Regions from separate parts of the Cohaesibacter sp. CAU 1516 genome, predicted to be linked through region 1. Evidence: predicted binding sites of a transcription regulator. Region 1 holds the regulator's gene; the other holds the start of a gene.
The links. Region 1 encodes LexA, which represses DNA repair genes until DNA is damaged. Its sites were predicted from a motif close to TGTTCNNNNTGTGTTCNG; they were not measured.
Positions count from the first base shown of each region.

Region 2: ruvC (crossover junction endodeoxyribonuclease RuvC) is a predicted target of LexA. The motif match lies at 4,790-4,807, and genes of this name have one in related genera.

Region 1 covers NZ_VANT01000001.1:1,128,561-1,140,153, reverse strand. The annotation lists gene FDK21_RS05230 (nitrite/sulfite reductase) at 1-1,600, opposite strand, end outside; gene FDK21_RS20575 (DUF2849 domain-containing protein) at 1,664-1,963, opposite strand; gene FDK21_RS05220 (peptidoglycan-binding domain-containing protein) at 2,285-5,170, opposite strand; gene FDK21_RS05215 (curli assembly protein CsgF) at 5,637-5,837, shown strand; gene FDK21_RS05210 (SH3 domain-containing protein) at 5,930-6,610, shown strand; gene FDK21_RS05205 (adenosylcobinamide amidohydrolase) at 6,745-7,437, shown strand; gene lexA (transcriptional repressor LexA) at 7,615-8,328, shown strand; gene FDK21_RS05195 (ComEC/Rec2 family competence protein) at 8,521-11,049, opposite strand; gene gltX (glutamate--tRNA ligase) at 11,209-11,593, shown strand, end outside.
Region 2 covers NZ_VANT01000010.1:26,937-38,529, reverse strand. The annotation lists gene FDK21_RS18595 (cell envelope biogenesis protein TolA) at 1-612, opposite strand, end outside; gene tolR (protein TolR) at 613-1,065, opposite strand; gene tolQ (protein TolQ) at 1,069-1,779, opposite strand; gene ybgC (tol-pal system-associated acyl-CoA thioesterase) at 2,111-2,569, opposite strand; gene ruvB (Holliday junction branch migration DNA helicase RuvB) at 2,553-3,611, opposite strand; gene ruvA (Holliday junction branch migration protein RuvA) at 3,611-4,228, opposite strand; gene ruvC (crossover junction endodeoxyribonuclease RuvC) at 4,264-4,767, opposite strand; gene FDK21_RS18560 (LysE family translocator) at 4,913-5,545, shown strand; gene FDK21_RS18555 (YebC/PmpR family DNA-binding transcriptional regulator) at 5,628-6,377, opposite strand; gene FDK21_RS18550 (TIGR00282 family metallophosphoesterase) at 6,506-7,333, opposite strand; gene FDK21_RS18545 (5-formyltetrahydrofolate cyclo-ligase) at 7,467-8,057, opposite strand; RNA gene ssrS (6S RNA) at 8,236-8,396, opposite strand; gene FDK21_RS18535 (cell division protein ZapA) at 8,449-8,808, opposite strand; gene FDK21_RS18530 (DUF4164 family protein) at 8,836-9,117, opposite strand; gene tkt (transketolase) at 9,813-11,593, shown strand, end outside.

The DNA of each region.
Region 1 (11,593 bases):
CGATGAAACGCTCGTCGTCCGACAGGCGCAGCCCGATATAGGTATCAATCACGGCCTCGATGGCATCAGTCAGTTCGGCAGCCGGGAAACCACGGCCAAGGATGGCACCAATCGAGGTATGCTCGTCCGACGATCCGCCAAGGGTGATCTGGTAAAGCTCTTCGCCCTTGCGATCGACACCAAGAATGCCGATATGGCCCACATGGTGGTGACCACAGGCATTGATGCAGCCCGAGATATTCAGTTTCAGATCGCCAATCTGCTTCTGGCGTTCAATGGCACCAAGACGCTCGGAAATATCCTGTGCGATCGGGATCGAACGGGCATTGGCCAGAGCGCAATAGTCTAGCCCCGGGCAAGCGATGATGTCGGTCACCAACCCGACATTGGCCTCGGCCAGATCCACCGTCACCAGCGCCTGATAGATGGCATAGAGATCTTCCTTCGCCACATGGGGCAGAACCAGATTCTGGGCGTGACTGACCCGCACTTCGTCATAGCCAAATTGGCTGGCGAGATCGGCCACCAAATGCATTTGTTCCGCAGTCGCATCCCCCGGCACGCCACCGACGGGCTTCAAGGAGACCGTGACGCTGACATGGTCAGACACCTTGTGGCCGTGAGTATTCTGGCTCACCCACTGGGAAAAGCCGGCATCCCGCGCCCGCGTCTCGGCCAGCTTGGCCGCACCGGCTGACGCATCGCGCAGCTTCGGCATGGCGAAATAGGCATCAATCCGCTCAATCTCTTCCTTGGGGATATCGAGGAAGGTCGACTTCACATGGGCATATTCCGCTTCGATATCGGCCTGCAACTGCTCCAGACCCGTCTCGTGGACGAGGATCTTGATGCGAGCCTTGTATTTGTTGTCGCGACGGCCATAGAGATTATAGACGCGCAGAACGGCTTCGAGATAGCTCAGGATATCCTGCTCGGCGACACCTTCGGCCACAAGCTTGGCAATCATCGGGGTACGCCCCTGCCCGCCACCGACATAGACGTCAAAGCCAACGCCGCCATCGGCCAATTGCACCAGCTGCAAGCCAATGTCATGAACACGGATTGCCGCACGGTCCTGTTTGGCTCCATTGATGGCGATCTTGAATTTACGCGGAAGGAAGCTGAACTCCGGATGCAGGCTCGACCACTGGCGAATAATTTCCGCATAGACCCGTGGGTCAGCCACTTCATCATGGGCCGCACCGGCAAAGTGATCCGTCGTCACGTTGCGGATACAGTTGCCTGATGTCTGGATCGCATGCATGTCCACTTCAGCCAGATCCTGTAAGATATCCGGCGTATCAGACAGCGACGGCCAGTTATATTGAACATTCTGTCGGGTGGTGAAATGCGCATAGCCACGGTCATATTTGGTTGCGACATCGGCCAGGCGATGCAGCTGACGGCTATCGAGTGAGCCATAGGGAATGGCAACGCGCAGCATATAGGCATGGAGCTGGAGATACAGGCCATTCATCAGGCGCAAGGGCTTGAACTCATCTTCGGTCAGCTCACCGGAAACGCGGCGTTCAACCTGGCTGCGAAACTGCGCCACACGCTGGTTTACAAAGGCGGCATCGAATTCGTCATAACGATACATGGTCTGGTCCTTGACTTGAAAATCCGTTAGGCGGCAATAGTGCGGCTTGCCCTATATGGTCACTCAGTCCGCAGCCGTCGAAAATTGGCGCTCGAGAGGAATGGCATCAAAAGGCTGAATGGTTGGTCCGTCCGACCGGATACGCTCCCGCAGCCGGTCTGCCACAACGTGGCCATTGTCCTGTTTGCTTACCGGGATGACATCAAGACTGACAATCATATCGCTCTGCTCACCAAGCACGGTCTGAGCCTCATCGCTCGTGTCATAAAGCCGCGCGCCCTGAAGATCCTCGACCCAGTGATGCGCTGCCGCCAGATACACGACTATGCCGTCAAGCAATCTATTGCCCGTTACAACAAACATGCTGTTTCTTCCCAATGGTATGGCAGCCGGACAAGCGGCGCCCAAATACGGTAAAAAGGGGTATTGAGTATCCCCTGCTGTCATTGTTGAACGAGATTTAATGGCTTTCCCACGCAGCAACAATGAAGAGACATGCGAAAGGCGAAAGCGATTTACCCACGCGGGCAAAGATCGAACGCCGTGCTACAGCAGACAGTCGGGATAAGATTTTATTCTATTCCCCCACACCACGAAAAAAGGCTTCCCGGCACGATGCGCCAGTGGGAAGCCTTTTTCCTCTCTATCGATTCTGCCAAGCAGGCAGAGCCTTGTCCTTGAAGCTTATTGCCGCAACAATGGAACAACGTTGCGTGGATTGATCTGATCGCGCAATGGGCGCAAGCTCACACATCCCCGTCCCGGCAAGAATCTTGCGCCGGGTTTACAGGCACAGGAGGTCCGCGATGTCTTGCGCATATTGGGATAGCGGCAAACGCACTTCTCGCCCCGCTTGATGGCCGTTGTTCCATCACAGCGCGGTGGCTGCGGCACGACCACCTTCTGACAGCCACGACCGGGCACAAACTTCAAGCCCGGCAGACAGCGACATGCGGTGTTTGACGTTTTCGCCATGAAGGGATAGCGACAATCGCAACGGTTGTTGCGCAACACTGTCGTACGGGCATCACAGCGTGGGGGCCGAGGTCGATCCAACCGCACACATCCCCGGCCCGGACGCAACTTGGTTCCACGCGGGCAGGCACAAGCCACCGGCGACCGGCGCACCATATTGTCATAGCGGCAAAGGCAGGCCTTGCCCCGTTGAATGGTCGTCGCCTGATCACAAGCAACCGGTTGTGGCCTTGGCCGATCTACGCACCCTCGTCCCGGTACAAGGCGACTGCCGCGCGGGCAGACACATTGGGTCGGCGAGATCTTGCGCATGCCATCATAGCGGCAGGAACAACGGTTGCCCCGCGGCCGGGTTGAGCGCAAATTACAATCCGGCAATGGCACCACAATCGGTGGATCAAAAACCTCTGGTGGCTCAACGACTGGCGGAGGAGGCAGAGGAACACCCTGAAGCGGTACATCCACACAGGACTGCCTTGAGCGATCCCCAATCGGCGTTCCGGCATTGGCAAACAACGCTGGTGACAAGTCGCCTGTAACAGCCATTCCCAGCAAAGCCTGCAATTCTTCAAGGCCTCGCCGCGTGTTCGGTCCCATCCGGCCATCCACCCCACCGGAGCGGATACCATTGGCTTCGATCAGCATCTGAGCTGCCGTCACTTGCTGAACCGGTGTCTGGCCCACACCCAAGAGAGCACAATTGTCAAACCGGCGATCTCGCGGTGGGGCTGCCAGACGCATATCAAGGGTCAGGCGATGGGTTTCCCCCGCCTCAATCCGGATTCTATCCGTAAGGCAAAGGACCGACGCGCCAATCACCCGAGAACAATGCCAGTCTCGCCCACGCGACACCCGTACATCAATCACATCGGTGCCAGAGAAGCTGTCGGTGACCATCAGACTGTCCGTATAGGCCCGATCGCCGCGGTTGGTCACCGCGATCGAGAAGGCACAGCGATAGGCGCGGTTTGCGCGATCAAGTGAACAATCACTAATGCTGCGCTTCAGAATGCTCAGCTCAGGTGGTGCAGGCTGGTCGGGCAGCGGGATGACCGGCGGTTCCTCTTCCCTCTGTTCGGGCTGCTCTTCTGGTGGCTGATATCCGATGCCCTGACAACCATAGATTTCCACATCCCCGACCAAACCACTGTCACTGCGATCGGGATAGGCGCCGTCATAATCGATGAAATGGCTCTTCCATGGCGGGCTATTCTCTTGCCGGGACAAATCGAATGGCTGCGCTTGCACCCCATCAATCCGCATCGCACCACCGTCTTTCAGGCGCTCATCCAGATTGGGCGCAAAGCGCAGACGTTCACCACTGCTCCAGAGCACATTCTGGCAGGCATCTGCGTCCATCTTGCCGTTTGCGTCATAGTCGGGCCCCAGCGCCACACCACCGGTGCCATTGCTATACTGACTGGCAAAGCCGATGGCATAGGGTTCGGGCTGAGCCCGCCAGCTGTCATCACGCTCTTTGACGAAGCGCAGCACCTCAGCCCGCCGCGCCTTGGTCACCTTGGAAAAATCGAACGAGCCGACACGCTCCCCACGCTGGGCAAGGATCATCGAACCATCAGGCCCAAAAGCAATATCAGTAATCTCAAGCGGAGGAACTCCGTCCGGCAGGATCAGTTCTTTGCGGGCATCAAACAGGAAGCCGCCATCACCGGGCGCAATACCAACCGACCAGATCTCCGGCCCGTCAGCCACGGCATAAAAGAGCCGCCCCTCATGGGCAGCCAAGCCCCAGACCCGTCGTTCTGCAGGGGCGAAGTGCCAACTCTCCGGATCCTCAACATCAAAGCTGGGATCACGAATATCAAGACGCGCCGTGCCTTCATGGGAGACCTTCGGCAGCCCGGCCAGAGACCGCGCTGTGGTTCCGTGGTCAAAGGCCTCGAGCACATTGCCATCCATATCAAGGCGGAAAATCATCCCCGTTTCCAGATCGGAGACGAAAAGTTGCTGGCTCTGTTTGTCAAAGGCAATATTGCCAAGGGCAGGCCCAGCATTGGCTTTGCCCGCCAGCTTGATCGAGGCAAACAGCGAGACTTCTCCGCTCACGCCATCCACTTTCCAGACGCTGCCCGGCGCATTGTCCGGGTTCGGTCCAAACAGCCCTTCCATAAAACGGGCATCAGCTCGCCCGGTCAGCAGCTTGTCTTCCTGCCCGTCTCCATTCTGGTCCGCACCGGAGATCGGAAGACCATAAGCTGACGTCGCCGTCAGATAAAGGCTGGGCGCCTCTGCGTCATCCAGTGCTATACCGAAAATCTGCCCGACCGCTCCGGCTGGAATTGTGACATAAGCGGGTCGTTTGGCTTCTTTGCCTTCAAACGCCCCCAAACCATCAACCGGAAAGACGGAGACCGAGGCTCCTTCGAGATTGATAAAGCCGTCCCCGCTTTCATTGGTGCCCGAAAAGCCAGACATCACAAGGCTCGGCCCCTTGAGAAATCTGTCATTTCCTGCCAACTGGCTGCCTTGAGTCCCAACCGTCACGGTTAAATCTTCGGGCACAGCGACCGGATCACGCGCCTTTGCTCCGGTGGAAACGATCGTCATGCCGAGAAGGAATGACGCAAGTGTCATCCAGCGCGACGCTCTATAGCAACTGATAATACACATTCGATATTGCTCCCCTCATCAGGCATCCTCACAACTGGTCAAACCAGCCCTGCCTGTTTGCGCTCCGAACAAGCGAAATATTGCCCCGGATCGCACCACACGCACGCATTGTACCATTCGATAGAGGCAGAATGAGGCAGCAAGCCAGAAAAAGACAAACTCTGGCAGTCATCCACCGCAAGTAGGCTAGTTTTGGCCTTTTCATGCGCTCCAGACCGTCAACCGTTGCAAGAAAATCACGCCCTAACCACAATCTGTAATTTATTAGATTGACTAGATACAACCAGTACACTAACAATCCTTTCAGTTGTATACAAAATTTAATTCAACTTATACGAATTACGCCTCATCAGGCCAGACTTAAGTGACCAATGACAGGCAATTCCAGAGCGGACTGCCATCCAGAGTGTCATTGACCGGGGGAAAAACAGTGAAAAGACTTTTCGTTCTTGTCGGCATTCTCGCCGCAACTGGCCCCGTCGGGGCCGCCGAACTGACCTACACGCCGGTCAACCCATCCTTCGGGGGCAACGCGTTGAACTCATCACACCTAATTTCAACCGCCAATGCCCAACGCACGGCGACTGCAACACCACGACCATCACCCAATCGGGTTACTCCAACGACCTGAACAGCGTCACGCAAACCAACACCGGCGATGATGACAACAGCATCACCGCAACGATCATTGGTGGCAACAATGGCTCGACCTATATTGGCGGTGTGAGAGAAACGCTCGACGGCTATGCAGCGAATGTGGGGGTTACCAACGGCGAGCTCATTCAGAACGGCACCGGCAACACGATTGAGCTGAATGTCAATGGCGAAGGGCAGTGTATTTTGTCTTTCTCAGCCACAGGGCAAGACGCGCTCTATCCCATCAAGCCGCAAAACTGCATCAATCAGTTGGCAAGCATTCGCGGCTGGACGCTGAAAAACAATCAGTTGATCTTCGTTGACGACAAAAAACTCCCTCTGGCAGCGGTAGGTGGCAACCAACAGCGCATTTCCGGAAGGTTCCTGCAAAGTGGAATGCCCCTCATTCTGGAAAAGGCAGCTTTGGCACAACAGGTCACAGCCTCCAGAAAGGCTATTCGCTGTTCCTATCTCGGCTATGGCCAAACCTGCGCCAAACCGCGACAATTCGCCCCCCCAGCGATGGGCACCGACGGAACAGCCGACATCAAGGCACTGGTCAATCTCAACGTCCGCAGCGAGCCCCGCAACAATGCCACGGTCAAAGCAGTCCTCAAACCGGAGAGTTGTGTCAAGGCAACCTTCTGCAGTCTCGCTTCTGACGGTCTTTGGTGTCGCATCAAACTCAATGATGGCATCGGTTGGATCAAGAAACAGGCCGTCAGGCAGAAGCAATGGCCGATCCTGACCTTCGTCAATGGCTGCTGACAGGCCGGGCAGCACCTTTGAGCCAATCGACGGGCGCAATCGAGTCATCTAAGAAGGGGAAATAAGGCAATCCGGGTAAACATACTTGCTTCTCGGTCGAGCCGACCGTCCCTTTCATAGATGATTGACGCCCCGTGACAAATCCAGCCTCTCCCCTTGCTTCCATCACACTCGCCTGCCCTTGGCTGACGATCCAGTTTTCCCGCACCATGCGTGTGTTGAGTTGGGCCATCGACCGCCCCGGCCTTGTCGAGGCCGACCGTATCCTGTGGCGAGAAGTCAAGAACCATGATCTGCCGGTTGACCTGGACGTGCGCACATGGCTGCAGCATGAGCAGGACAAAAACGGTTTCACCAATGCAGTCACGATGCTCACCTCACGCAGCATCACTCGATATGAGATTGCGTCTGCAGAAGTGGACGAGGTATCAGCGCTGTGTGTCGCAACCGTCGGTTTGTCGAACGCAGAACGGATCGGCGTGCGGGTTGATCATCAGGACAAGGACTGGGGTACCATCAACATTGCCGTGCTGCTTAGCGAAGGCCTGACCGAAGCCGCCATGCTCGAAGCCAGTTCGATTGCCACCCAAGCCCGGACAGCGGCCATTTGCGACGCGCACTATGCGATCCCGACCGGCCTTGCGACAGGCACAGGAACGGATTGCATCGCCATTGCCGCCCCCATCGGCGACACTTGCTTTGCCGGCCTTCATACGGCCATTGGCGAAGCCATCGGCAAGTCTGTCTATGACGCAATCGCCAAGGCTGTTGCCGACTGGATTATGGAAAATGATCCCGCCAACAAAGGCACAAAGGCTGTGTCCTGACTGGCACCCTCCCACCTTGAACAGCAGCGCAAGGCAAGAAACCGCGGTTACATGCGACGAATGCAGAATTTCCCCTTGCGGAACACAGAGGGAACAGATATGGTTTGTTCGTGATTTGTGCCACAGATGTCTCGCTTGATTCTCAGCCGGGCATTTTGCTTCAGACAGGAGACAGCAATGCTTACGCGAAAACAGCATGAACTTCTGATGTTCATCAACGAGCGCATCAAGGAAACCGGCGTTCCTCCTTCCTTCGACGAAATGAAAGATGCCCTCGATCTGCGTTCCAAATCCGGCATTCATCGCCTGATCACGGCGCTGGAAGAAAGAGGCTTCATCCGCCGCCTGCCCAACCGCGCTCGCGCACTCGAAGTGCTCAAGCTGCCAGAAGCGAACAGCCCTACTCTTCATTCCGCCACCCGTGGTTTCTCACCCTCCGTCGTAGAGGGCGGTTTGGGCAAGAAGAAAACCCCTCCCGCCAGCAAACCGGTTGCCGACGAACAAAGCAGCGGCGTCTCTGTCCCTGTCATGGGCCGCATTGCTGCCGGTGTTCCCATTTCCGCAATCCAGCATCAGTCTCACACCATTTCCGTGCCTGTTGACATGCTGCGCGGTGGCGAGCATTTCGCGCTTGAGGTGCGCGGCGATTCCATGATCGAAGCGGGCATTCTTGATGGCGATACCGTCGTGATCAAGAAGTCCGACGATGCGGTCTCCGGAGATATCGTTGTCGCACTTGTTGATGATGAAGAGGCAACCTTGAAGCGCCTGCGCAAGAAAGGCGGCTCCATCGCACTGGAGGCAGCAAACCCGGCCTATGAAACCCGGATATTCGGACCGGATCGTGTTCGGGTGCAGGGCAAGCTTGTTGGCCTAATGCGTCAATACTAATCGCGGCTGGTTCGATCGCCTCAAAGCAATCAACACAATAGGCCACCCAAATCCTTTGGCGAGCCCAGTTTGGGAGGCCAAAGGCCCGCAGGGCATCACGGTGTCTAATTCGATATCGCGGTTGCTGAATGCCACCGTTGATCAAGACACCTATGGCGCGATGACCAAGTAAGCGTCATTGCCAAATATGTGTCATTGCCAAGGGCGACGCCCCGCGATGAAGGATGCAACTTCGTGCAGCTCCCAGTGATGGCTTGCCGCAGTGCCATCATAAGTCGTTATTGGCCGTCTCGCTGCTGTATCCTTGGCGTTCGACACAGAGCTTTTGCCGCTTTTGTCCACGACAGGTCTTGCAATCTGCTCAAACCAGACAAAACGGCCCCCCCCCTCTGCCAACTCATCCGGTCCAATGCGATGGCGAGGTCCCGCACATGCGGCAGGAATAGGTAGCTTCGAGACGATGATGTCGTGCGTGGCACACTCTTCGTCAAAGGCAGACGCCTTGCGCACCAGACCAATCGAAAGCGCTGTCGGACGACCATCCGCCCGATGGAGACCAGCAGCAAAACAAGCAAGCCGGTCACATCCCGCCTTGGGCACCTTGCCCTCTTCCTCATGGCGTGTTGTCACACGCACAGCAGCGCGTAGCCCTGAAGTATTCCGTTCGCCTTCGGCATGAGGGTCGTCTTCTGCTCGGTTTGCGGCCAGCAAGCGGGCATCACCGTCAAAATGCAACAAAGAGGCAAAATCAATCGTGACGCGTTTCGAGCCGATCTGATGCCATCTCTGGTCTGTGCCTCGATAGGCCACCCTTGTGCCATTGCCAGAAATCCAGAGATCGGCAGGCACGACCAGATGCCAGACCAGCAGAGCGGCCCCAATCGGAGCAAGCGCCAGCCAAGCAAGCCCACCACGGTGGATGGCATAGGCCGCAATCGCCAGTACAAACAGCCACAAGACCATACCCTGCCCACTGACCACCAACAGCTGTTCATCTGTATGCTCGGCAATCCAACGCGCAGATGCAATCACCCGCTCCAGTCCCCAGCCGACCAGAGGCAATGTCAGCGCCTGCAACCCAACGGGCACCAGTGCGACGGAAACCAGCCCAAACGGCATGACAATCAGACTGATGATCGGCATCACCATCAAGTTGGCAATCAGGCCCAGGGGAGCCATCTGCTGGAAATGGGCAATGGAAAAGGGCAACACAGCGACACCCGCAATCAGGGAAGTTGCGCCGATTCCGCCGATCCAGCGCACCGCCGTGCGTATCAGCGCCATCCAGTGCAGGCCGGACGCGTGATATTGCGTTCCCCTGTCTTCCTGCTTTACCCGATAAGCAATGCGCATCACCCGTATTCGGTCATAGGAGGCGATCAGTGCAGCGGTGGCAGCAAAGGACATTTGCATGCCCGCCTCAACCATTGAATAGGGCTGAAAGAGGATCACCGCAATCAGGGCCAATGCCAGATTATGCAGGGTCAGTGCCGGACGCCCCAATATGATTGCGATCAGAAAAATCGCCATCATCAGAAAAGCCCGGATCGTCGCAACCGACCCACCCGACAGAACCAGATAGCTTGCAGCACAAATAAGGGCGATGGCCGCAGCCCATTGTCGGATCGGATATGACAAGGCCAAATGCGGCACCAAGGCAAACAGGGCCCGCACGCCCCAAAAGATCGACATGGAAACAAGCGCCATATGCAGCCCTGAAATGGCAAGTATATGCGCCAGACCACTCTGCCTGAGAGCTTCTTTCACATCACTGGCCAGATAGTCTCGCTTGCCGACTGCCAATGCTATGGCAAGGCCTCCGGCCTCCCCTTCTATCCGCTCCAAAATCTGCGTGGCGATCGCACTTCTCTTGCTTTCGATCCCGTGCCGCGCCCCATCCCACCATGCCACAACACCCGTATCCTGCGCCTTTGGCAGCCGCTCAATCTTGCGCCCCATATAGCCTTGCCCGCCGATCGAACGCGCCCAGAGATAGCGGGCATAATCAAAGGCACCGGGATAGGAAGGCCGTTGCAGCGGCTGCAATCTGGCCCATAACCGGATCCGCTCCCCCACCGCAAAACGCTCCCCCAACGCCTTGCGCACCAGCAGCAGACGCTGTGGCAACGGATCGGTTCCAATCCGGTCAATCGTCTCCACGCGGAGTGTCCAGCGTTCATCTTTGCGACCGTTCCGCTGCCGATAGTCGATATGATCAATCACCCCTGTGATCGCGCTGGATAGCTCTCTCTGCAAGACTGGGGTGGCCGCAAACTGCCCGTGATAACTGGCAACAGACAGGCCGGACAGCGCTGAGATGGCCAGCAGAAGAACAAAATCCACCAGCCCCTTTCTGGCCCGCCGCCATCCCCATAGAGCGCTTGCCAGCATCAAAGTTACCACAATCATGAAACTGGGCTCATCCGGCAGCGAGTAATAGGCCCCGGCACCAAACGCCATCGCCAGTGTGCACCAAAGAAAGCGGGCATTCCGGCACGCGCAATCGTCCCGCCAGCTTGCCGCCAGCTGCAGGCCTAGCGCCTCTATCATCAGATAGAGCCGCATCCAGATCCCGACAGTTGACAGAGAAGACGAAACGCGCATGTTGCCCACCGCTGCCCGCTGTTCAAGCGGCATCTCAGGCGTCAGCAGGTCCTCGAACTTCCCTTCAGACGACAGGACAGCCCTCTTTTCCCCTTTTTCCGCGCTTCCGGCACCCATGAGGCCTTTCACCCCGATATCAAGCTGTGTTAGATCCTTGGCAAATCACAATGCCGGTGACCGAACCCTTCCGGTTGATGCGCCCTCTTCTTCGCGGCGTCACAACCAACCTCAACCACCGGTTTACCTTATCCCGAATGACAGGTTATTGATAGCATTATGTGTTCTGAGGTTGTAACGCGCTTCGCACCATCGCCCACCGGGTATCTGCATATCGGCGGCGCCCGCACCGCTTTGTTCAACTGGCTGTTTGCCAAGGCCAACGGCGGCAAGATGCTGCTGCGCATTGAAGACACCGACCGTGAACGGTCCACTGACGCTGCCATTGACGCGATCATTGCCGGCATGGACTGGATGGGCCTGTCGCCCGAAGGCGAGCCGATCTCGCAATATTCCCGTGTTGAGCGTCACCGCGAAATCGTTGAGCAGCTGCTGGCAGAGGGCAAGGCCTATCGCTGCTATTGCTCGCCTGATGAGCTGACCGAGATGCGGGAAAAGGCGCGCGCCGAAAAACGCCCACCGCGCTATGATGGCACCTGGCGCG
Region 2 (11,593 bases), on a different contig from region 1:
CGATCCAAAAGACGCATCCTGATCGCTGGTCGCCGCTTCGCTTGGCGCGGATTGATCAGCCTTGTTGGCAAGCGCCTTCAGAGCGTCGGTATCAAAGGAGCGCTGCTTTTTCGGCGGTGTCTTCTTGGGCGGACGCGGCCGCACCTTGGGCAAGGCGGCAATCGGCTTTGGCGCCTCGGGCTTGGCCTCTTCCACCTTCACCTCAGGCTCTTTGGGCGGCTCAGGCTTTGGTTCCGGCTCAACTTCGGGTTCTTTTGGTGGCTCCGGCTTTGGCGCAGGCTCTGGTATCGGAGGGGTCGGCTCTGGCTGTTTGGCCGGAGCCGGTTCCTTCGGCTTTGGCTCAGCCTTTGGCGCAGGCTTCGGCTCTGGCTTTTTGGGTTCCGGCTTTTTCGGCTCCGGGGCCTTTTCCTTCTTTTCCTGCACTTGTTCAGCAGGCTTGGCATCCTTCTCGCCCTTGCGCACATCGGTCACGTCAGACACTGAAACCAGCTCGATGGGCAGGATCTCCAGCTCCGTGATGTCATGCGGCTCCGCTGACGGCAGACTGAAAAGCCCCCATCCAAGCAGAACAACATGTCCGATGCTCGATGCTATGAAGCCGACATTGCGCAATTAGGATTGCTCCTCGGTGCTGACCAACCCGATTTTCTTGAAACCGGCGCGGTTCATCGCCCCCATCACCTTCATGATGGAACCATAATCGATCTCGCGGTCGGCCCGCACGAAAATGCGTTCTTCATAGCCATTCTCAGCGACAGCAAGCAGAGTTTGCACCAGACTGGCAAACTCAACTGGCTGATCCTGCAAAAAGAGACTGCCATCCTTGCGGATCGACAGGGTCAATGGCTCAGTTTGGCTGGAAAGCGGCTTGGCGCTTGATTCCGGCAAATCCAGCGGCACGCCCACAGTCATCATCGGGGCTGCCACCATGAAGATGATCAACAACACCAGCATGACGTCGACCAGCGGGGTGACGTTGATTTCGGCAACCGGTCTGTGTCGCATGGCGCGTCTTGCGCCGCGCCTGCGCGATCCACCCGGTGATCCCATAGAGCCCATACCCATCACTTAGCCCCTTTCGTCCATCAGACGGGACAGGATGGCGGAAAACTCATCGGCAAAACCTTCCAAACGAAGCGCATGCTGGGATGCAATCGACGCCAGCTTGTTATAGGCAACCACCGCCGGAATAGCGGCGAGCAGGCCAATGGCTGTGGCGAACAGAGCCTCGGCGATACCCGGCGCGACGACCGCAAGCGAGGTGTTTTTTGAAGCTGCAATGCCCTGGAACGAATTCATGATGCCCCAAACCGTGCCGAACAAACCAACAAACGGCGCTGCCGAGCCGACAGACGCCAGAAACAGCAAGCGTTTCTCAAGGCGATCCACCTCACGGGCCAGCGTCACATCGAGCACTTTTTCGATCCGGGTCGGCAGCCCGGCAAAGGACCGGGCATGCCCTTCAAACGACCGTTTCCATTCCCGCATTGCTGCGACGAACAAGGCAGCCATCGCATGATTGGGGCGTCCGGAAAGGGTTTGATAAAGCTCTTCAAGAGACTGACCGGACCAGAATACCTTTTCAAAACGGTCCATCTGTCTCTTTGTCCGCGCATAGAGCAGTGACTTGTCGATGATGATCGCCCACGACCAGATCGAGGCAGCCATCAGACCAATCATCACCAGCTTGACCACGATATGCGCTTGCAAAAACAACGAGATCAGCGACAGGTCAGCCGTCACCCCTGCAAGGGCGCCTTGCACTACCTCATCAGCCATTGTCTCTTGTCCTTTCTTTGCCGGTTTCTCTTTCGCACAAGTCCGGCGCTTTGATTGCTATTCTGCGACAGGTCTTGTCAGCAGATTTTGTCAAAACTAGGGACGCCAGACCTCTACACCCTGTTGCATTCTCTTCCCGAGACAGCATGATTATGGTTAATGAAAGATTAAATAGTCGTGAACGGACAGATCGGGGCCGCCAAACTTTGCCCGCATGGGGACAGAATGCCACTTACGCACTTCCCCATAGAAAAAAGCGAGACCCCATCAGAGCCTCGCTTCATTTTTCTGTTCTTGCGACCTGCAAATCGCAGCGGGTCATGGCATGGGGCTAAATCCCGAATATCTTGCGCATGCTGTCCGGCAGGCGTCTTGGTCGCCCTTCCCGGTTGATCACCACAACTGTGACGCGGGCCGTGAAGATCACCTCATCGTCGCGCAAAATCTTCTGATCAAGGATCATGCGCGCGCCTTTGACCGCCTCGACTCGCGTTTCAATCGTCAGCATATCGTCGATATGGGCGGACTTGAGATAATTGATATCCATATGCCGCACGGCCAGCGCCACCCGCTCTCCGTTTTCATCGGAATCAAGCTTGGAATGCTCGATGCCCAAGAGGCGGATATAATCCGAGCGGCCTCGCTCTATAAAGCGGATATAGGAGGCGTGATAAACGATCCCGGAAAAGTCGGTGTCTTCATAATAGACCCGCACCACCTGACGGTGACCAAAATCGGTGAGACGGCCAGCAAGATCTGGCCAGTTTTCTTGTTCATGATGCTCCGGCATCATCCAGTCCTTCAGCAAAAAGTCCCATTTGCGGAGGGGTGTCTTTTTGAGGCACAGCCAGACCCAAATGGGCAAAGGCCTTAGGCGCCAGCAGGCGTCCGCGCGGGGTGCGCTGGATAAAACCCTGCTGGATCAAATAAGGCTCAATGATTTCTTCAATGGCGTCCCGGGGTTCCGAAAGCGCCGCGGCTATGGTCTCTATACCGACCGGCCCACCACCAAATGAGGTGGCAATCAGGATCAGGTAGCGTCTGTCTAGGGCGTCAAGGCCCTCATTGTCAACTTCCAGCATTTTCAAGGCACGGTCTGCGACCTCGCGGCTGATCTCGCCACCCGCCTGCACGATGGCCACATCACGCACCCGGCGCAGCAAGCGTCCGGCGATGCGCGGGGTGCCACGCGACCGACGCGCAATCTCAACCGCACCATCCTTGGTGATGCCAACGCCCATCAGGCGCGCGCCACGGGTGACGATATATTCCAGCTCATCGACCGTATAAAAATTGAGCCGCACCGGAATACCGAACCGGTCACGCAATGGCGTCGTCAAAAGCCCCAGCCGGGTGGTCGCCGCCACAAGGGTGAATTTTGCCAGATCAATCTTCACCGAACGGGCCGCTGGCCCCTCACCGATGATCAGATCGAGCTGAAAATCTTCCATTGCAGGATAGAGAATTTCTTCTACCGCCGGGTTGAGCCGATGGATCTCGTCGATGAAGAGAACATCATTCTCTTCCAGATTGGTCAGCAGAGCCGCCAGATCACCTGCCTTGGCAATCACCGGACCGGAGGTGGATTTGAAATTCACACCAAGCTCGCGACTGACAATCTGCGCCAGCGTCGTTTTACCAAGCCCCGGAGGGCCGACAAACAGCACATGATCAAGCGCATCCTTGCGGGTGCGAGCCGCTTCAATGAAGATCGACAGATTGGCCCGTGCCTGCGCCTGCCCGACAAAATCATCGAGCATTTGCGGCCGCAAGGTCCGGTCGGTATCTTCCTCGGTTGTTTGGGCCGAAACCAGACGGTCATCATCCCCGATCATTGGCTAAGCTCCTTCAGGGCGAGGCGAATGAGCGCTGCGGTGCCCAGATCATCCCCTTCCCGTTTGATGACGGTGGCAACCGCCGCGCTTGCCTGAAGCTGCCCATATCCCAGATTGGACAGGGCCGAGACGGCCTCCGCCATGGCTTTGGGCGCGGCTGCACTGTCCATTTCGGCCTGCAGATTGGCAACCGCACCATCGGTTGCCGCCAGCGACGGCGTCTTGTCTTTCAACTCAGAGACAATGCGCTGCGCCACCTTGGGACCGACGCCGGGCGTGCGCGCCACCATCGCCTTGTCCTGCAAGGCAATGGCCGAGGTCAATTCGGAAATCTTCAGGGTCGAGAGAATGGCAAGCGCCACCTTCTGCCCCACCCCCTGCACTGTGGTCAGCAGGCGAAACCAGTCCCGCTCCAGCGTGGTGGCAAAGCCAAACAGCTTGATTTGATCTTCCCGCACATGGGTCTCGATCAGCACACTCGCTGCCTCACCAACCGAAGGCAAGGCCTGCAGGGTTTGGCCAGAACAATGGACCTCATAACCGACGCCACCCACATCGACAATCACATAGCCGTCGGCATATTCGTCGATCAGACCTTTCAGCTTGCCTATCATGGTTCGGCTCTCCGCTTCTTATCCCAGCCCGGCCTTCAGGCGATCTTCAGGGCTTTCTGTTTGCGCTGATGGGCGTGACAAATGGCAATGGCCAGCGCATCGGCGGCATCTTCGCTGTCGAAATGGGCTTTTGGCAACAGCATTTTGACCATCACCTGAACCTGTTTCTTGTCCGCATGGCCAACGCCAACCACGGTCTTCTTGACCGCGTTCGGTGCATATTCAGCCACTTCCAGCCCCCTTTGCGCGGGTGCCAGCAGTGCAATGGCCCGCGCCTGCCCCAGCTTCAGGGTGGCGGCAGCATCCTTGTTGACAAAGGTCTGCTCAACGGAGACTTCCTGCGGCTGGTATGTTTCCAACACGCCCCAAATACCCGTATGCAACTCCAGCAAGCGCGACGCCAGATCAAGCTTGTTATTCGAGGTGATCAGCCCTGAGCCAACAAAAATCAGCCGATTGGAGACAACATCAATCGCACCCCAGCCAGTACGGCGGAGCCCGGGATCAAAACCAACGATTCGGACAGGATGTTCTTTCATAGCTCTTCATTAGCCCGGAAATATGAACAATACCAGAACAAAGTCGCACTTCAAACAGGATTTGACAATTGCAGGCACCATGAGAAAATGGCGCTCACCTTCAGGATTTTGCACCCTTCTCGCCAACGCAATAAAGCATCTTTTCATGACCGACATCAATCTGCCTCTGATCATGGGCGCCTCCCTGCTCGCCATGGCAAGCCCCGGCCCGGCAACACTTGCCATTGCAGCGACCTCAATGTCCCATGGCCGCAAACACGGTCTGGCACTGGCCAGCGGAGTGTCAACCGGATCCTTCCTCTGGTCTCTGGCCGCCGCTCTGGGTATGGGCGCGGTGATGGCTGCCAATGTCTGGCTGTTTGAAGTGATGCGTTATTTCGGGGCCGGTTATCTGTTGTTTCTGGCCCTGAAGTCTGCGCGTTCCGCCATGACGCCAACAGGGCTGGAGCAACCAGCGATCGAGACGGCAGAACTGAGTCTGGGCAAAAGCTACCTCAAAGGGCTGGCAATTCACTTGACCAATCCCAAGGCCATTCTCTTCATCGGCTCAATCTATGCCCTTGGCCTGCCAGCGGAGGCCACCCCAACCAACCTGATGAGTGTTGTCCTGCTGCTTGGCAGCCAAAGCGCTCTTGTCTGTCAGCTCTATGCATGGATATTTGCCAGCCGCCCGGTCGTCAGTGGCTATCGCAAGACAAGACGCGCCCTTGATGCAGTCTTTGCCATGCTGTTCGGTGTTGCCAGTCTCCGCATCCTGACCAGCACCTTTGGGCACTGAATAGCACGCCAATGTGCCACAAAAGACAAAACCCCGCTTGGCAACCAAGCGGGGTTTTCTTTAAGTCGTCCGGCAGAAAAGCTTAGCCTTCCAGAGAGGCCATCACTTCGTCGCTCATGGAGAAGTTGGAATAGACATTCTGCACATCGTCATCATCTTCCAGCGCATTCATCAGCTTCATGATGGTGGCGGCTTTCTCGGCGTCAACGTCGATCTCGTTCTGTGGCTTCCAGATGGCTTTCTGGGATTCCGCTTCCTTGCCGAAAGATTCTTCCAGTGCCTTGCCCACTTCGATCATATCTTCAAAAGCGGTATAGATGGTGTGGCCTTCGTCATCACTGACGACATCATCGGCACCCGCCTCAATGGCAGCTTCCAGAACAGTATCCGCATCGCCAACATCCGCAGGATAAACCAGCTCGCCCACGCGATCGAACATGAAGGCCACAGACCCGGTTTCACCCAGAGACCCGCCATTTTTCGAAAAAGCAGCGCGCACGTTGGAAGCGGTCCGGTTGCGGTTGTCGGTCAGCGCTTCGACGACAACAGCGGTGCCGCCAGGGCCGTAGCCTTCATAGCGCACTTCATCAAAGTTGCCCTCGTCACCGGCCTCAGCCTTTTTAATGGCGCGGTCGATATTGTCTTTCGGCATGGACTGGCCGCGGGCGTTCTGGATGGCCAGACGCAAACGGGCGTTGGCATCAGGATCGCCACCACCCATTTTGGCCGCGACGGTGATTTCCTTGGAGAGCTTGGAGAACAGCTTGGACCGCTTGGCATCCTGTGCACCCTTGCGATACATGATATTCTTGAATTTTGAATGGCCTGCCATAATCCCTAAATCCGTAAATTCTGTCTCATCGCGCCCAAGGCGCATCAAATTTGTTGCAGGTGATGCCACAAGAGACCAGCAAAGATCAAGCGATCTGTTGCCAGAGCCTTCAAAGACTGGCTGTTTCGTTAGGATTTTTCCCAGAAGGACGGAATATGCGGGGATAGATGCCCGCCAATCCGCAACGGCTCGACAGCAAGGGCAAGGCCGGTTCCATCCTCAATATCGACGGCCACTCCGCAGAGGGTCGGATCACCAAGCGCTGGCGTAAAGCGCGCAGATGGAACCTTGCGCAGGAAGCGCTGTACCGGCTCTTCCTTCTCCATGCCAAGCACAGAATCATAGTCACCAGTCATGCCCGCATCCGACATATAGGCCGTGCCAGAAGGCAAAACCCGATAGTCCGAGGTTGGCACGTGAGTGTGGGTGCCCACCACCAAGCTGACCCGCCCATCGAGAAAATGTCCCATGGCCTGCTTTTCCGAGGTCGCCTCGGCATGAAAGTCGACCACGATCGCATCAGCAAACTCGCCCATCGGGCAGGCTGCCAACTCCTTCTCGACAGCAGCAAAGGGACAGTCCAGCGCATCCATATAGACCCGCCCCATGGCATTCATCACCAGGATATTGGCGCCATTGCGGGCAGTATAGAGATTGGCGCCCTTGCCGGGCACGCCGGAGGGGTAATTGACCGGCCTGAGGAAAGCAGGTTGCCGCTCGCAGAAAACCAGCGCATCGCGCTGGTCCCAGGCATGATTGCCGGTGGTGATAACATCGCCACCCGCATCCAGCAGATCCTGAACAATGGTCTCTGTAATACCGAATCCGGCGGCGGAATTCTCGCCATTGATGACAACGAAATCGATGCCATGGGCCTCAACCAGCCCCGGCAGTTTATCCTGCACGATCGTCCGACCGGCCCGGCCGACAATGTCCCCAATGAATAACAGTCTCATCGCGTCCTGCCTTCAGCGCGTCGCGCTGTCTTCTTTGGCCAAGCAACCACCCCGGAGGCTGCACGGCTCTACAAACTGAGAAGACATGATGCGATCACGTTTGAGGATCCATCAAACGACGCATCATTGAGCGTCAGGATGGGTCCGTAGCAGGGGAGTGAATGATACCGGCCTCGGTCACGATCATATCCAGAGGCAGGTCATAAAGACCAACCGGCACCTTGTCCAGTTTTTGCAATGAAAAAGCCAGTCCGAAACATTGCGGCCTTTGCTCAGCCTCAATCAGCCCGGCAATATACCGATCATAATATCCGGCCCCGTAACCAAGCCGATTGCCGCGATGATCAAAGGCCAACAGTGGCACGATCAGGATCTGCGGCTCGACAATCAGGGCCGAAGGGTCCGGTGCGAAGGTGCCATAGCCTCCATCCACCATCGGGCAATCGGGAAGCCATTGACGAAACACCATCTCACGATTTGCCAATGTCGCAGGCAAGGCCAAATCCGCTCCGGCTGACCGCAGCGGATCAACCAGGGCAAGGCAATCGATTTCAGAACCAATTGGCCAGAAAAGGCCTATCATGACCCCTTTGACATCATCCAGTTGATCAAGCAGAAGACGGGCTGCCTGTTCACTATGCACCGCGCGCTCCGCATGGGGCATGGCATCGCGCAGCACCCGCACCGTGGCACGCAACTGCGTCTTTCTGTCGATCAGTCGCATTTCATTCACGCCGCGTCCTCCCCGAGTTCACCATGATCATCCCATGACGAATGCCCCGCGACAATGCGCTGCCTCAATGATTCACACGCTCCCCAAGTCATCATACGAAAAGCCAACGAACAGGAAGCGAACAGAAAACAAAAGAGCGGCTCCCTTCATCAAGGAGCCGCTCTTGCAATAGGAAGCCGCAGCGACCGTTAAAGCTTTTCTGATCCTGGGACACCTTATGTTAAGGTGGGGGCCAGTTGAAGAGGACCACGGTCCCTATCAGCGCCAGCTCCCTTTCGGATCTTTAAGGCCCCGAGGAAAAGTAGCTTCTCACGTGAAGTGCAGCAAGCAATGGAATATATAGGAAGGGCGGTGGGAATTCCAGCCCACTGCGACAAGATTTTCAGCTTTCCAGCAATAAGTGTGACAAGCGCTCCAACTGCTCGGCGGCCTTGTCGATTCGGTGCGCCAACTGCTCCTGATCGCCTTCATTCTTGACCTGAACAGCCGACCGGGCTTCCCTCAGCGCCGAGACCTCCTGATCCAGATGCTTGACCCGGCCGTCCAACTCGGCCAGTTGGTCCATCGCCATGATCCCGGCCATCACCGTCAGGCGCTGATCACCAATTTCGCCGAAATTCTCTTTCAACTGATCAATCAACTCGTCAAACCGGCGCGCCAGCGACAGCAGATGGTCTTCCTGTCCGTCTTCGCACGCCATGCGATAGGCGCGACCATTGATACTGACACTGACCTGAACCATAGCCTTCTCCGGTCATCCCTTCACAGATCAGCCACCATGCTGATCCAGAACGGCCCGAACTGATTCCATTGCGGAGACCAGTCGTCGGGACACTTCTTCATTTGCACCTTCAAGGCGCTCTGATCGCGATTGGGCGGATTTCAAAGATTGCGTCAAAGTTTCGCGCTCCTTGCTCATCCGCTTCAAATCGCCCTGCAAGGCATTGAGAGACAAAGCCTTATCCTGCCTTTTGTCAACCGCCCGCTCGAGGGACGCAATCGCCTGCTCAAGCCGCACCAAGGCGTCCTGAACCGCTGGTCTTTCAGACATACTTCCCCCAACCTTCCCCCAACACGAAAAACTCTCACTTGCATTGCCACTCGCCACCGCCACTCGCCACAGCAAGGGGTCCGCAGCCCAATCCCGATTGTGCCCCCCCTCTTTGTCAGGCAGGGTCAAACGGACTGGCATTCTGGCCTGCTTTAGCGGAATGCACCCCCAGCGTCCAGCCATCCCACATCGCTTTGATGTGTTTTGGGCACATCTTTCATCGGGCCTTTCTTGCGCCAAGTCCCGGCTCTGTTGTCGTTTCTGCCTCTGGCATCCGCGATGGGGCATTTTGGGGCCAGCCCGACAGGCACGATCAACCATGGCATCCCCCGATGCCGTTCAGGAAAGCGATTCAAACCCGGTGAATCAGGCCAAAAATATGGCTAAATTTGAATCTAGGTGACTTCTGCCAGTCCCGTCAATGCCGCCTCTTCGTCAACAGTTCCAGTCCACAGGGGATTGTCTGGAGCGCAAAAATCAGCCTTTTTGCTAAGTCTAGGGCCAAGTTGAGATTGACTCTTCGCCCACGAGTGATAAATGTCTCAGCGTTTGTTTCAGCCTCTGTCTGCCGGGCTACAATGAGGCAGGGCAGGTCCTGAATGGCATGATCGACTACGATCACTCAACTGGCGGAGGGGGCACTAGGTTGGGATTTCCCTTGCTGTCACATTTGATAATTCCCAAAAGCAGAGTTCATGAGCAACATGGATAAACAAACCCGCATGGCACATGCGATCCGCTTTCTTTCAATGGACGCCGTTGAAAAAGCGAAATCAGGTCACCCTGGTCTTCCAATGGGTGCAGCCGACATTGCGACGGTTCTTTTCACCAAATTCATGAAGTTTGACCCGACGGCCCCGAAATGGGCTGACAGAGACCGCTTCGTCCTGTCCGCCGGTCACGGTTCAATGCTGCTTTATTCTCTGCTGCATCTTCTCGGCTATGAAGACATGTCGATTGAGGATCTTCAGAATTTCCGCCAGATCGGCGCGAAAACCGCGGGTCACCCGGAATTTGGTCATGCATGCGGCATCGAAACCACCACTGGCCCACTTGGTCAGGGTCTGGCCAACGCGGTTGGCATGGCAATTGCCGAGAAAGCACTGGCAGCCCAGTTCGGCTCCGAGCTGGTTGATCACTACACCTACGTGCTGGCTGGTGACGGCTGTCTGATGGAGGGCATCTCTCAGGAAGCCCTGTCTCTGGCAGGTCATCTGAAGCTGAACAAGCTGATCCTCTTGTGGGACGACAACAATGTCACCATCGACGGTGCCGTGTCCGTGTCTGATTCCACCAACCAGTTGGACCGCTTCAAGGCCTCTGGCTGGAACACCGACGCCATCGACGGCCATGACCACTCGGCCATCGAGAAAGCCATTGCTGCCGCTCAGAAGAGCGACAAGCCAACCATCATTGCTTGTAAAACCACCATCGGTTTTGGCGCGCCAAACAAGGGCGGCACCTCGTCCGTTCACGGCGCTCCATTGGGTGCAGCGGAAATTGCCGCTACCCGCGAAGCGCTGGGTTGGGAAAATGAGCCATTTGACATTCCGTCCGACATTCGCGACGCATGGCGCATTGCTGGCCTGAATGCCGCTCATGGCCACAAAGAGTGGCAGAAGCGCTTTGAAGCTGCCGATTCCGAGCTGTCCGCCGAGTTTGAACGCCGCATGCGTGGCGACCTGCCATCCGGCTTCGAAGATGCCATGGCAGCCTACAAGAAAGAGCTGGCAGCCGAGCCCAAAAATGTTGCCACCCGCAAAGCCTCCGAGATGGCCCTCAATGTCATCAACGGTGTCCTGCCGGAAACCGTCGGCGGCTCTGCTGACCTGACCGGGTCGAACAACACCAAAACCTCGCACACCGTCTCCATCACGCCAGACGACTTCTCCGGTCGTTACATGAACTGGGGTATCCGCGAGCATGTGATGGCCTCTGCCATGAACGGCATGGCCCTGCATGGCGGCGTCATTCCTTACGGCGGCACCTTCCTGGTCTTTGCGGATTACATGCGCGGTGCGATGCGCCTCTCCGCCCTGATGGAACAGCGCGTTGTCTATGTCCTGACCCATGATTCCATCGGTCTGGGCGAAGACGGTCCGACCCACCAGCCGGTCGAGACCCTTGCCTCTTTGCGTGCCATTCCAAACATGCAGGTCTTCCGCCCTGCTGACGTGTATGAAACCGCAGAATGCTGGGAAGTCGCCATTCAGTCGGAGCACAATCCGAGCGTCCTGTCTCTCACCCGTCAGGGTCTGGAACCGGTTCGCACCGAATATTCCGATGACAATCTGTCAGCACGCGGCGCCTATCTTCTGTCCGATTGCGACGGGGAAGCCGACGTGTCGATCTTTGCTTCCGGCTCTGAAATCGAAGTCGCCATGGCAGCTCAGAAAGCCCTTGCCGAGCAGGACATCCAGGCCCGGGTGATCTCCGTGCCTTGCTTCGAGCTGTTCGAGAAGCAGTCCGCAAACTA